3 regions of the Promicromonospora aerolata genome follow, and region 2 is predicted to be linked to each of the others. Evidence: riboswitches for the same ligand, from Rfam matches in the RefSeq annotation. Region 2 holds a riboswitch; each other region holds the start of a gene.
What was found. Region 2 has a riboswitch for thiamine pyrophosphate ahead of thiD (bifunctional hydroxymethylpyrimidine kinase/phosphomethylpyrimidine kinase). Riboswitches for the same ligand answer to the same signal wherever they lie in the genome.
Positions count from the first base shown of each region.

Region 1 (3,265 bases), 1.2 Mb from region 2:
GGCCTTGGACAGGGCGTCGTCGCGGTCACGGGCACCGGGGTGCCCCTTGGCGACGTCGGCTGCGTGCGCCGCGATCTTGTAGGTGACCACGCCGGTGCGCACGTCGTCCCGGTCCGGCAGGCCCAGGTGCTCCTTGGGCGTGACGTAGCAGAGCATCGCGGTGCCGTACCGGGCGATCTCGGTGGCGCCGATGGCCGAGGTGATGTGGTCGTACCCGGGCGCGATGTCGGTCACGAGCGGGCCGAGCGTGTAGAACGGCGCCCCGTCGCAGAGCTCCTGCTGCCGCTCCACGTTCTCGCGCACCAGGTGGAAGGGGACGTGTCCGGGTCCTTCGACCATGACCTGGACGTCGTGCTCCCAGGCGCGCTTCGTCAGCTCGGCGAGCGTGTCGAGCTCGGCGAACTGGGCCTCGTCGTTCGCGTCGGCGAGCGATCCCGGGCGCAGCCCGTCGCCCAGGGAGAACGCGACGTCGTAGGCCGCGAAGATCTCGCAGAGCTCGTCGAAGTGGGTGTAGAGGAAGTTCTCCTGGTGGTGGGCCAGGCACCAGCCGGCGAGGATCGACCCGCCGCGCGAGACGATGCCGGTGACGCGGTCCGCGGTGAGGGGCACGTACCGCAGCAGCACGCCGGCATGCACGGTCATGTAGTCGACGCCCTGCTCGCACTGCTCGATCACGGTGTCCCGGTAGACCTCCCAGGTCAGCGCGCTCGCGTCGCCGTTCACCTTCTCCAGGGCCTGGTAGATCGGCACCGTGCCGATCGGCACCGGCGAGTTCCGCAGGAGCCATTCCCGGGTGGTGTGGATGTCGTCACCGGTGGACAGGTCCATGACGGTGTCGGCGCCCCACTTGGTGGCCCACTCGAGCTTTTCCACCTCCTCCGCGATAGAGCTGTGGACGGCGGAGTTGCCGATGTTCGCGTTGACCTTCACCAGGAACGCCCGGCCGATGATCATCGGCTCCGACTCCGGGTGGTTCACGTTGTTCGGGATGATCGCCCGGCCGGCGGCCACCTCGCTGCGCACCAGCTCGACGTCGCAGCCCTCGCGCACCGCGACGAACCGCATCTCCGGCGTGATCACGCCCTGGCGCGCGTAGTGCATCTGGGTGACGGTCCGGCCGGGGACGGCCCGGCGCGGCCGACGTCGTTCGCCCTGCCATTCCTGAGAGGCGGCACCCCGGCGGACGGCGCCGCGGCCGTCGTCCGTCAGGTCACGACGGCGACCGTCGTACTCCTTCGTGTCCCCCCGGGCCACGACCCAGGGTTCTCGGGCCGGCCGCAGCCCGCGCACCGGGTCGGAGCCCGGTCCCTGCGTGCGGTAGACCCGCACTGGCTCGTTCGGGGTGCCGTCGGGCGACGGCGCCAGCGTGATCTCGGTGACCGGCACCCGCAGGCCGGCGTCGTCGTGCTGCGGGTGGTGCTCGGCGTCGTGCGCCGTGTCCCGCGCGGTGTCGTACTCGTACGCGAGCATGCGGGACTGGGTGTTCTCCATCATGAGACTCCTGCTTCCTACGCCGGTGTTAACCGGACAGGTTCAACGGTCCCGGGCCGTCCAGCCCGATCTCAGCCCCTGCGCGAGGCACCCGTGGGATCGCGACGACGTTAGCACCCGACGGCGGCTCGATCACCTGCGGGTAAACCCTTCTGTCCCGGCCGCGGTTCTGGTAAGGAAGGTCAACGGCTCGCTCCACCCAGTAGTGGGCCCGGGACATGGAGGCAGGCATGTCGAACCGAAGAGAGCTGCGAACGAGGGCGTTCGCGCTGGCAGCGACAGGAGCGCTCGTGGTGCAAGCAGGAATCGTGGCGAGTGCGGTGCCGGCGACGGGCGCGCCCGAGGCAGGCACGACGGCGTCGGACAACCAGATCACGCTGACCACCTGGGACGGGTATGGCGAGCTGCGCGCGGGCAGCTCCGTGAACCTGCGGCCGGGTGCCAAGGGCGGGCTCGTGCTGCGGAGCGCGGGCGACACCGTGGAGTACACCGACCCGTTCGGTGACGGCACCCCCGTCACCTACGAGACGGGCAGGTGGACGTCGCCGGTGGTCGAGACGGAGTACCCGATCGACGAGTCCGTGAGCTCGTGGAACGCCGTCACGCCCACGGGCACCTGGGTGGAGATCGAGTTCCGCGGCCGCAAGGCCGACGGCACGTGGACCAAGTGGTTCGTGATGAGCCGCTGGGCGTCGGGCGACGAGTTCGCACCCGCCGACGGCAGCGTCGGCGACATCCACCGCACGTCCGTGAACGGCCAGACCGACGCCGACGCGTACCTCTTCACGGACACCTACGTCGCGAAGTCCGGCCACGAGCCGAACGCGTTCCAGACCCGGGCCACGCTGTACCGGCCGGAGGGCACCCGGGTCTCCCCGCGGCTGGACACGGTGAGCACGATGACCAACGAGTACCTGCCCGACTCGCACTACTCGGGCACGACCGACTTCACGCTCGGGCGCGCGGTCGAGCTCGACGTGCCGCGGTACAGCCAGAACATCCACCGCGGCGAGTACCCCGAGTTCGGCGGTGGCGGTCAGGTGTGGTGCTCGCCGACGTCGTCCACGATGGTGCTCTACTCCTACGGACTCGAGGTCCCGGCCGAGGAGCTGGAGGGCATCGAGGCGCCGAACGGTGACCCGCAGGTCGACTACGCCGCCATGCACACCTGGGACTACGCGTACGAGGGCGCCGGCAACTGGCCCTTCAACGCGGCGTACGCGAGCACGTTCGGCCTGGAGTCGTTCGTGACCCGGCTGCGCTCCCTCGCGGAGGCCGAGAAGTTCATCGAGGCCGGGATCCCGCTCATCCTCTCGATCAACTTCGAGGAGGCAGAGATGCCGGAGGCCGGATACGGCACCAACGGGCACATCGTCACGCTGGTCGGGTTCACCGCTGACGGCGACCCCGTCATCAACGACCCGAACAAGGCGAGCAACGAGGCGGTGCGTTCGGTGTACACGCGGGAGAACTTCGAACGTGTCTGGCAGACCTCGACCGACGGCATCACGTACGTCTACCACCCGAGGGACGTCAAGCTGCCGCGCAACCTCCCGGGGGTCACCGCGAACTGGTGATGGCGTAGGCGCCGGTCGTACTTCCGTTGGTCGAGCTTGCCGAGGCCTGGCCTCGACAAGCTCGACCCCGACGAGAGCACGAGTTCAACCCAGGGGTGGCATCGCCGCACCAGGACGGCTCCGTAGCGTCGACGCAAGTCGTTCGCAGACCGGAGGTCGTCGATGGGTATTCAGGTGCAGTCACTGGGAAAGCGGTA
Region 1 covers NZ_JBHUHF010000001.1:3,070,077-3,073,341, forward strand. The annotation lists gene thiC (phosphomethylpyrimidine synthase ThiC) at 1-1,494, opposite strand, end outside; TPP riboswitch at 1,489-1,594, opposite strand; gene ACFSL2_RS13765 (C39 family peptidase) at 1,722-3,068, shown strand; gene ACFSL2_RS13770 (ABC transporter ATP-binding protein) at 3,243-3,265, shown strand, end outside.
Region 1: another riboswitch for thiamine pyrophosphate. It lies ahead of thiC (phosphomethylpyrimidine synthase ThiC); the one in region 2 lies ahead of thiD (bifunctional hydroxymethylpyrimidine kinase/phosphomethylpyrimidine kinase).

Region 2 (3,265 bases):
CGTGACCGCGAGCGGCGGCCCGTTCCGGGGGCGTACGCGGGCCGAGCTGCGGGACGTGACGCCGGACCAGGCCCTGCGGCACCCCAACTTCTCGATGGGGCGCGTGGTCACCACCAACTCGGCGACCCTGGTGAACAAAGGGCTCGAGGTGATCGAGGCGCACCTGCTGTTCGACCTGCCGTTCAGCGCGATCGACGTCGTGGTGCACCCGCAGCAGATGATCCACTCGATGGTCGAGTTCGCCGACGGCTCCACCATCGCGCAGGCGGGGCCGCCGCGGATGCTGGTGCCGATCGCGCTCGGCCTGTCCTGGCCGGACCGGCTGCCGGACGTCGACGTGGCGATCGACTGGACCAAGGCCGCCACCTGGGAGTTCACCCCCCTGGACGACGAGGCCTTTCCGGCCGTCCGTCTGGCCCGGCAGGTGGGTGCGGCGGGCGGCACCCACCCGGCCGTCTACAACGCGGCGAACGAGGTGTGCGTGGACGCGTTCCACGACGGTGCCATCGGGTTCCTCGACATCGTCGACACCGTGGCCGCCGTCGTGGAGGAGCACGCGTCGACCGGAGCGGGCGACGCCTCGTCGGTCGAGGGAGTGCTGGAGGCCGACGCCTGGGCGCGTCGCCGTGCGCAGGAGGTCCTCAGCGCCGCCCGCTGAGTCCGGTACTCACCGGGCGGCGTGGGAGTGGTTGACCGGGCCGTGCCCGTCCCACGGGCCCGGCGCCGTGCCGGTACCGCCGATGACCAGGTCGTCGGCGGCACGGAGGGCCCCGGTCAGGTAGTCCTTCGCGGCGCGTACCGCGGGTTCCCACGTGTCGTACCGCGGCCGCAGGACGGCGCACGCCGAGCTGAGCGTGCAGCCGGTGCCGTGGGTGTTCCTGGTGGCGATCCGGGGCGCGGCCAGGGCGACGACGCCGTCCGGCGCCGCGAGGTGGTCCACCGACTCGGCGGAGCCGAAGTGCCCACCCTTCACCAGGGCGAGCCGGGCCCCGAGCTTGAGCAGCGTGCGTGCCTGGTCGGCGGCCTCCGTGGCGTCCCTCGCCTGCTCGACGCCGAGCAGCACGGCTGCCTCGGGCAGGTTGGGCGTGACCAGGTCGGCCAGGGGGAGCAGCTCGTCGCGCAGCACCGCCTCGGCGTCGGGCGCGAGGAGCCGGTGGCCCGACGTCGAGACCATCACCGGGTCGAGCACCACGTACGGCGCGGGCCCGGCGGACCGCAGCTCGCGCAGGGCCGCCGCGATCGCCCGGGCCACCACGGCGTCCGTCGTCATGCCGATCTTCACCGCGTCCACCGCCACGTCGGCGAACAGGGTCGCCAGCTGCGCGGTCACCATGTCGCCGGGCACGGGCATGACGCGTGCCACCCCGGTCGTGGACTGCGCCGTCAGGCCCGTGAGCACCGCACAGCCGTAGCCGCCGAGTGCCGCGAAGGTCTTCAGGTCGGCCTGGATCCCGGCCCCGCCGGAGGGGTCGGAACCGGCGATCGTCAGCGCCACGACCGGATGACCGGGCGGGCGGGTCCGTACGACGGCGTGGGGCAGAGCAGAGCCCATGAGGCGTCCCTTCGCTAGCACTACCTAGATCAGGTTCCACGGGTGCTTCTCAGCCAGGCTGTCGCCCGGCGCCCCGCGCCAACGGACCCACCCTAGGGCCGGGACGGTGGTGTGCGGAACGTGTCCGGGTCGAGGGGGCGGTAGGGCACGGGGACTGCGGCCCTGACTCGCGGTACTCGGTACGGCGAGTCAGGGCCGCAGTCCGCCGTTCAGCCGCAGTCCGCCGTTCAGCCGCAGTCCGCCGTTCAGCCGCAGTCCGCCGTTCAGGAGCCGGACGGGCTCGAGCCCGCACCGTGCTGCAGCCCGTCGACCAGTAGATCGAGCATGCGCCGGCCGTGGCCCGGCTCCTCGTCCTCCATGGGCAGGGACAGCTTCGAGACCGCGTACAGGAGGTCCTTAGGGCTGGCCACGGCGCGGATCTCGCCGGACTTCGTCGCGGCGTCGAGCAGCGAGCCGAGCGCCGGGCCCAGCCGCCCGAGGAAGTAGGCGGGAAGGGCGTCGAACGCGGGGTCGCCCGAGTGCAGGGACGACGCGAGCCCGCGCTTGGTGACCAGGAACTCCGTGTACCGGTGCAGCCACTTCTCGAGCGCCTCGACCGGCTCGTGCACCTCGGCGAGGGCCGGGGCGGCGTCCGCGCAGGCGTCGACCTCGTGCTGGAACACGGCCTTGACCAGGTCGGAGCGCTTGGGGAAGTGCCGGTACAGCGTGCCCACCCCGACGCCCGCCAGGTCGGCGATCTCCTTGGCCGGCGCGTCCACGCCGGACGTGCCGAAGGCGGCCTTGGCCGCGTCCAGCAGTGCGTCGACGTTGCGCCGCGCGTCGGCGCGCCGCGGCCGCGGCGCTGTGTTCTGGGTCACTTCGCTCCGATCCCTTGCTATCCGGAAAGGCTTTCCATATAGTTTCTGGAAGAGCGTTCCGCTTAGGTCGAGTCTACGACATCGCGCATGCGCTCACCAGACCTCGAACCCCAGGAGGACTCCATGCAGTACCGCAACCTCGGGCGCACCGGAATCAAGGTCAGCCCCTACGCGCTCGGCGCGATGATGTTCGGCGCCGTGGGCAACACCGACCACGACGCCTCGATCAAGATCATCCACAAGGCCCTCGACGCCGGGATCAACGTCATCGACACGGCCGACGCCTACTCGCACGGCGAGTCCGAGGAGATCGTGGGCAAGGCGCTCAAGGGCCGGCGCGACGACGTGGTGCTGGCCACGAAGGTGCACCTGCCCATGAGCGACGACCCCAACCACCGCGGCAACTCCCGCCGCTGGATCATTGCCGAGGTCGAGAACTCCTTGCGCCGCCTGGGCACCGACCACATCGACCTCTACCAGATCCACCGGCCCGACCCCGAGACCGACGTCGAGGACACGCTGGCGGCGCTGACCTACCTCATCAACTCCGGCAAGGTGCGGGCCATCGGCTCGTCCACCATGCCGGCCGCCGACATCGTCGAGGCGCAGTGGGTGGCCGAGCGGCGCGGGCTGGAGCGCTTCCGCTCGGAGCAGCCGCCGTACTCCATCCTGAACCGCGGCATCGAGCGGGACGTGCTGCCCGTCGCCCAGCAGTACGGCATGGGCGCCCTGGTCTGGAGCCCGCTGGCCGGCGGGCTGCTCACCGGTCGGTACCGCAGGGGTCAGGCCAACGACACGCACCGCGCGCAGTACGGGTTCGAGCACCTGCGCGACGAGCACCGCCTCGACGTCGTGG
Region 2 covers NZ_JBHUHF010000001.1:1,867,047-1,870,311, reverse strand. The annotation lists gene dxr (1-deoxy-D-xylulose-5-phosphate reductoisomerase) at 1-658, shown strand, start outside; gene thiD (bifunctional hydroxymethylpyrimidine kinase/phosphomethylpyrimidine kinase) at 668-1,552, opposite strand; TPP riboswitch at 1,542-1,638, opposite strand; gene ACFSL2_RS08480 (TetR/AcrR family transcriptional regulator) at 1,816-2,409, opposite strand; gene ACFSL2_RS08475 (aldo/keto reductase) at 2,533-3,265, shown strand, end outside.

Region 3 (3,265 bases), 2.4 Mb from region 2:
AGGCCGCCGACACGATCGCCGGTGCGAGCGAGGGCAGCGTCACGGTCCGGAACACCCGCACGGGCCCCGCACCGAGGGACGCGGCGGCCTGCTCGGTCCGCGGGTCGAGGCGCTCCCAGAGCCCGCCGACGGTGCGTACCACCACCGACACGTTGAAGAAGACGAGCGCGACGACGATCCCGGCCAGCGACTCCTCGAGGCCGAGGAACCCGAGGGTGCCGCCGGGTGCGAACAGGGTGCGGAACGCGACGCCGACCACGACGGCGGGCAGCACGAACGGTACGGTCACGAGCCCCCGCACCAGGCTGCGTCCGGGGAACGACCGCCGGTACAGCAGGTAGGCGAGCGGCAGACCCAGCAGGACGGAGAAGGCGGTGCCGAGCACCGCCTGGGTCAGCGTGAAGCGGACGAGCTGCCACGTGCGCGGCCGGAGGAGCACCTCGGTGAACCCGGTGAGGTCGAGCATGCCGTCGGGCAGGAAGCCGCGGACCACGAGCGCGATGACAGGCCAGGCGAAGAAGGTCCCGAGGAAGCCGAGCGGGACCGCGACCGCCACCGCCCAGAGGAGCGGTGCGGAGCCCGTGGTGCCGCGCCGGCTCAACCGAGCACTGTCTCGGTCCACCGCTCGATCCACTCGTCGCGGTGCTCGCTCACCTCGGTGGGCTCCACCTCGAACGGCGCGTCGGCCTGGGGCGCGAACTTCTTCCAGTCGGCAGGCAGCTGCACCGACGGGTCGGCCGGGTACATGTACATCGACTCGGGCAGTGCGGACTGGACGTCCTCGGTCAGCAGGAAGTCGACCAGCTCGCGCGCACCCTCGGGATTATCGGACCCGGTGAGCACGCCGGCGTACTCCACCTGCCGGAAGCACGTCTCCAGCAGAGCGCTGGTGGTCGACTCCGAGCCGTCCTCGCTCACCGTGAACGCGGGGGACGTCGCGTACGACAGCGCGAGCGGGCGCTCGCCGCCCTCCCCCGCACCCGAGAAGTCCACGTAGTACGCGTCCTCCCAGGAGTCGGCGACCTTGACGCCGTTGTCCACGAGCGACGTCCAGTAGCTCTCGAACCCGTCCTCGCCGAACGCGCCGATCGTCGCCAGCAGGAACGCGAGCCCGGGGGAGGACGTGGCCGGGTTGGTCACCACGAGCAGGTCGCGGTACTTCGGGTCCGCGAGGTCGTCCAGGGTCTTCGGCACCTCGAGGTCGGACTTCTCGAACCAGGCCTCGTCCGCGTTCACGCAGACGTCGCCCTGGTCGATCGGGGTGAGTGCCCCACCGAGCTGCTCGGCGCCGTCGGGCAGCCCCGTGGGTGTGTACTCCTCGACCACGTCGGCCTCCAGCGCACGGGAGGCGAAGGTGTTGTCGATGCCGAACACGGCGTCGCCGAGCGGGGCGTCCTGGGTGAGCACCAGCTGGTTCACCAGGGTTCCGGCGTCGCCCGCCGCGCTGACCTCGAGGGTCAGACCGGACTCCTGCTCGAACCGGTCGACGAGCTTCTCGTCGAGCGCCCAGGAGTCGTGGGTCACGAGGGTCACGGTGCCGGACGCGGACGGGTCGCCCGAACCGGTCTCGGAACCGCCGGACCCGGAGCTGCCGCACCCGGCGAGCAGGAGCGCCACGGCGAGCAGCCCGGCGACCGGTCCAGCATGGTGGGTGCCCGCGTGGGCACCGGAAAGACGCAACATCGTGCCTCGACTTCCTCCGCCGGTGTGACCCGGATCAGGTTCAAGGGTCTGCGGTTTTCCGCACTCTCAGCGCCGGGAGGCGCTCCCCTGTCGTTTCCAGGCAGCCTACTGGCCCATCGGGGGCTACGGTGTGAAGGTGGCCCAGATTGAGACGGAACAGACACTCGCCGAGAAGGTCGGCACTCTCGCCCTGACGCTCGCGGCCGGCTGGGTCGCGCAAAAGGCGGTCAGCATGATCTGGAAGGGCGTGACCGGCAACGACGCACCCAACAAGCCGGACGACCCGGAACTGGACCTGGTGCAGGCCACCGTGTTCGCGGCGGTCGCCGCCGGCACGGCGGTGTTCGCCAAGCGGCTGGCGGCGAAGGGCGCGTCGAAGGCCGCCCTGCGGATCGCCGCCCGCCGCTCAGCGCACTAGCCGGCCGGCCCAGGCCCGGATCCGGTTCAGCCGGCCACCTTGCGTGGCCGCCGGGTGAGCAACGGGTCGTGCCCGCGCGGTCGGCCCACGGGCTCGACACCGTCGAGCGCACGCGTCAGCGCTGCCTGCGTGATGCCGGGTTCCTCGGACTCGGCGTGCAGCCTGGTCATGACCTGGTCCGCCGCGAGGCGCAACGGGATGCTCACGCGGTTCGCGGCTTCGAGCAGCAGGTGACCGGCAGTCTCGTCGTCGACCCCGCGCACCGCCATGACGACCCCCTTGGCCTGCTCGATCACGGCCTGGCTCACGAACGCCCGGGTCACCACGCCCTCCGACCGGCGGGTCAGCGCCTCCTTCTGGACCGGTGTGGCGTCCACGACGTAACCGACCAGCTCCGGTGCCTGGTCCGGGCCACCACGCAGGCCCTGACCGATCACGACCACCGACCGCGTACGACCCTTGCGGTCCACGATGCGGTGGGAGCAGGCGAACGGCCGACCCTCCCGCATCGCCTCGGCGGCGGCCCGGACGATCCGGCTCCGGTCGTCCGGATGCTTGCGCGAGCGGAGCGCCTCGAGACAGGGCTCCACCTCGTGCCGCTTCCAACCGTGCATGGTGTAGATCTCGTCGGACCACCACCAGCTGCCCGACATCAGGTCGACGCGGAAGCGGCCGACCAGCAGATTGGTGCCGAGGCCCAGAGCATGTGCCAGATCCCCCGCCGAGAAGCTCGGGGACGGTGCTGGCGCATCGCCTCCGGAGCCGTCCACCACACTGAGCGCGGGCTGCTTGAAAGAGGACATCTCAACCTCCCAGATCCGGTGTGGACTGAGAGCCGCTTCATGACTCCGCGGCATCGATTGTAGAGCGGTTCTCCTCCTTCGACAGCCGGAGGGAGCAGTCGCGGCGCCGGCACGCTGCGAGTGCCCGCCCCTCGTGCCAGCCTGAAGTCGCCCGCAGCGACCGACCGGCACCCGGAGGTGCACCGTGAGCGAGACTCCCCACGACCAGGCGACGGAGCCGGACGCCACGGGCCCGAGCACGAGCACGGCGAGCCTCCTGGCCGCGGGCCCGCTGCGCACCGACGTCGCGGTGGTCGGCGCCGGGCTCACCGGCGTCGTCACGGCACAGCTGCTGGCCGACGGCGGGGCGAACGTCGTGGTG
Region 3 covers NZ_JBHUHF010000001.1:4,243,786-4,247,050, reverse strand. The annotation lists gene ACFSL2_RS18900 (ABC transporter permease) at 1-622, opposite strand, end outside; gene ACFSL2_RS18895 (thiamine ABC transporter substrate-binding protein) at 598-1,683, opposite strand; TPP riboswitch at 1,678-1,782, opposite strand; gene ACFSL2_RS18890 (DUF4235 domain-containing protein) at 1,820-2,101, shown strand; gene ACFSL2_RS18885 (PAS and ANTAR domain-containing protein) at 2,128-2,904, opposite strand; gene ACFSL2_RS18880 (FAD-dependent oxidoreductase) at 3,089-3,265, shown strand, end outside.
Region 3: another riboswitch for thiamine pyrophosphate. It lies ahead of ACFSL2_RS18895 (thiamine ABC transporter substrate-binding protein); the one in region 2 lies ahead of thiD (bifunctional hydroxymethylpyrimidine kinase/phosphomethylpyrimidine kinase).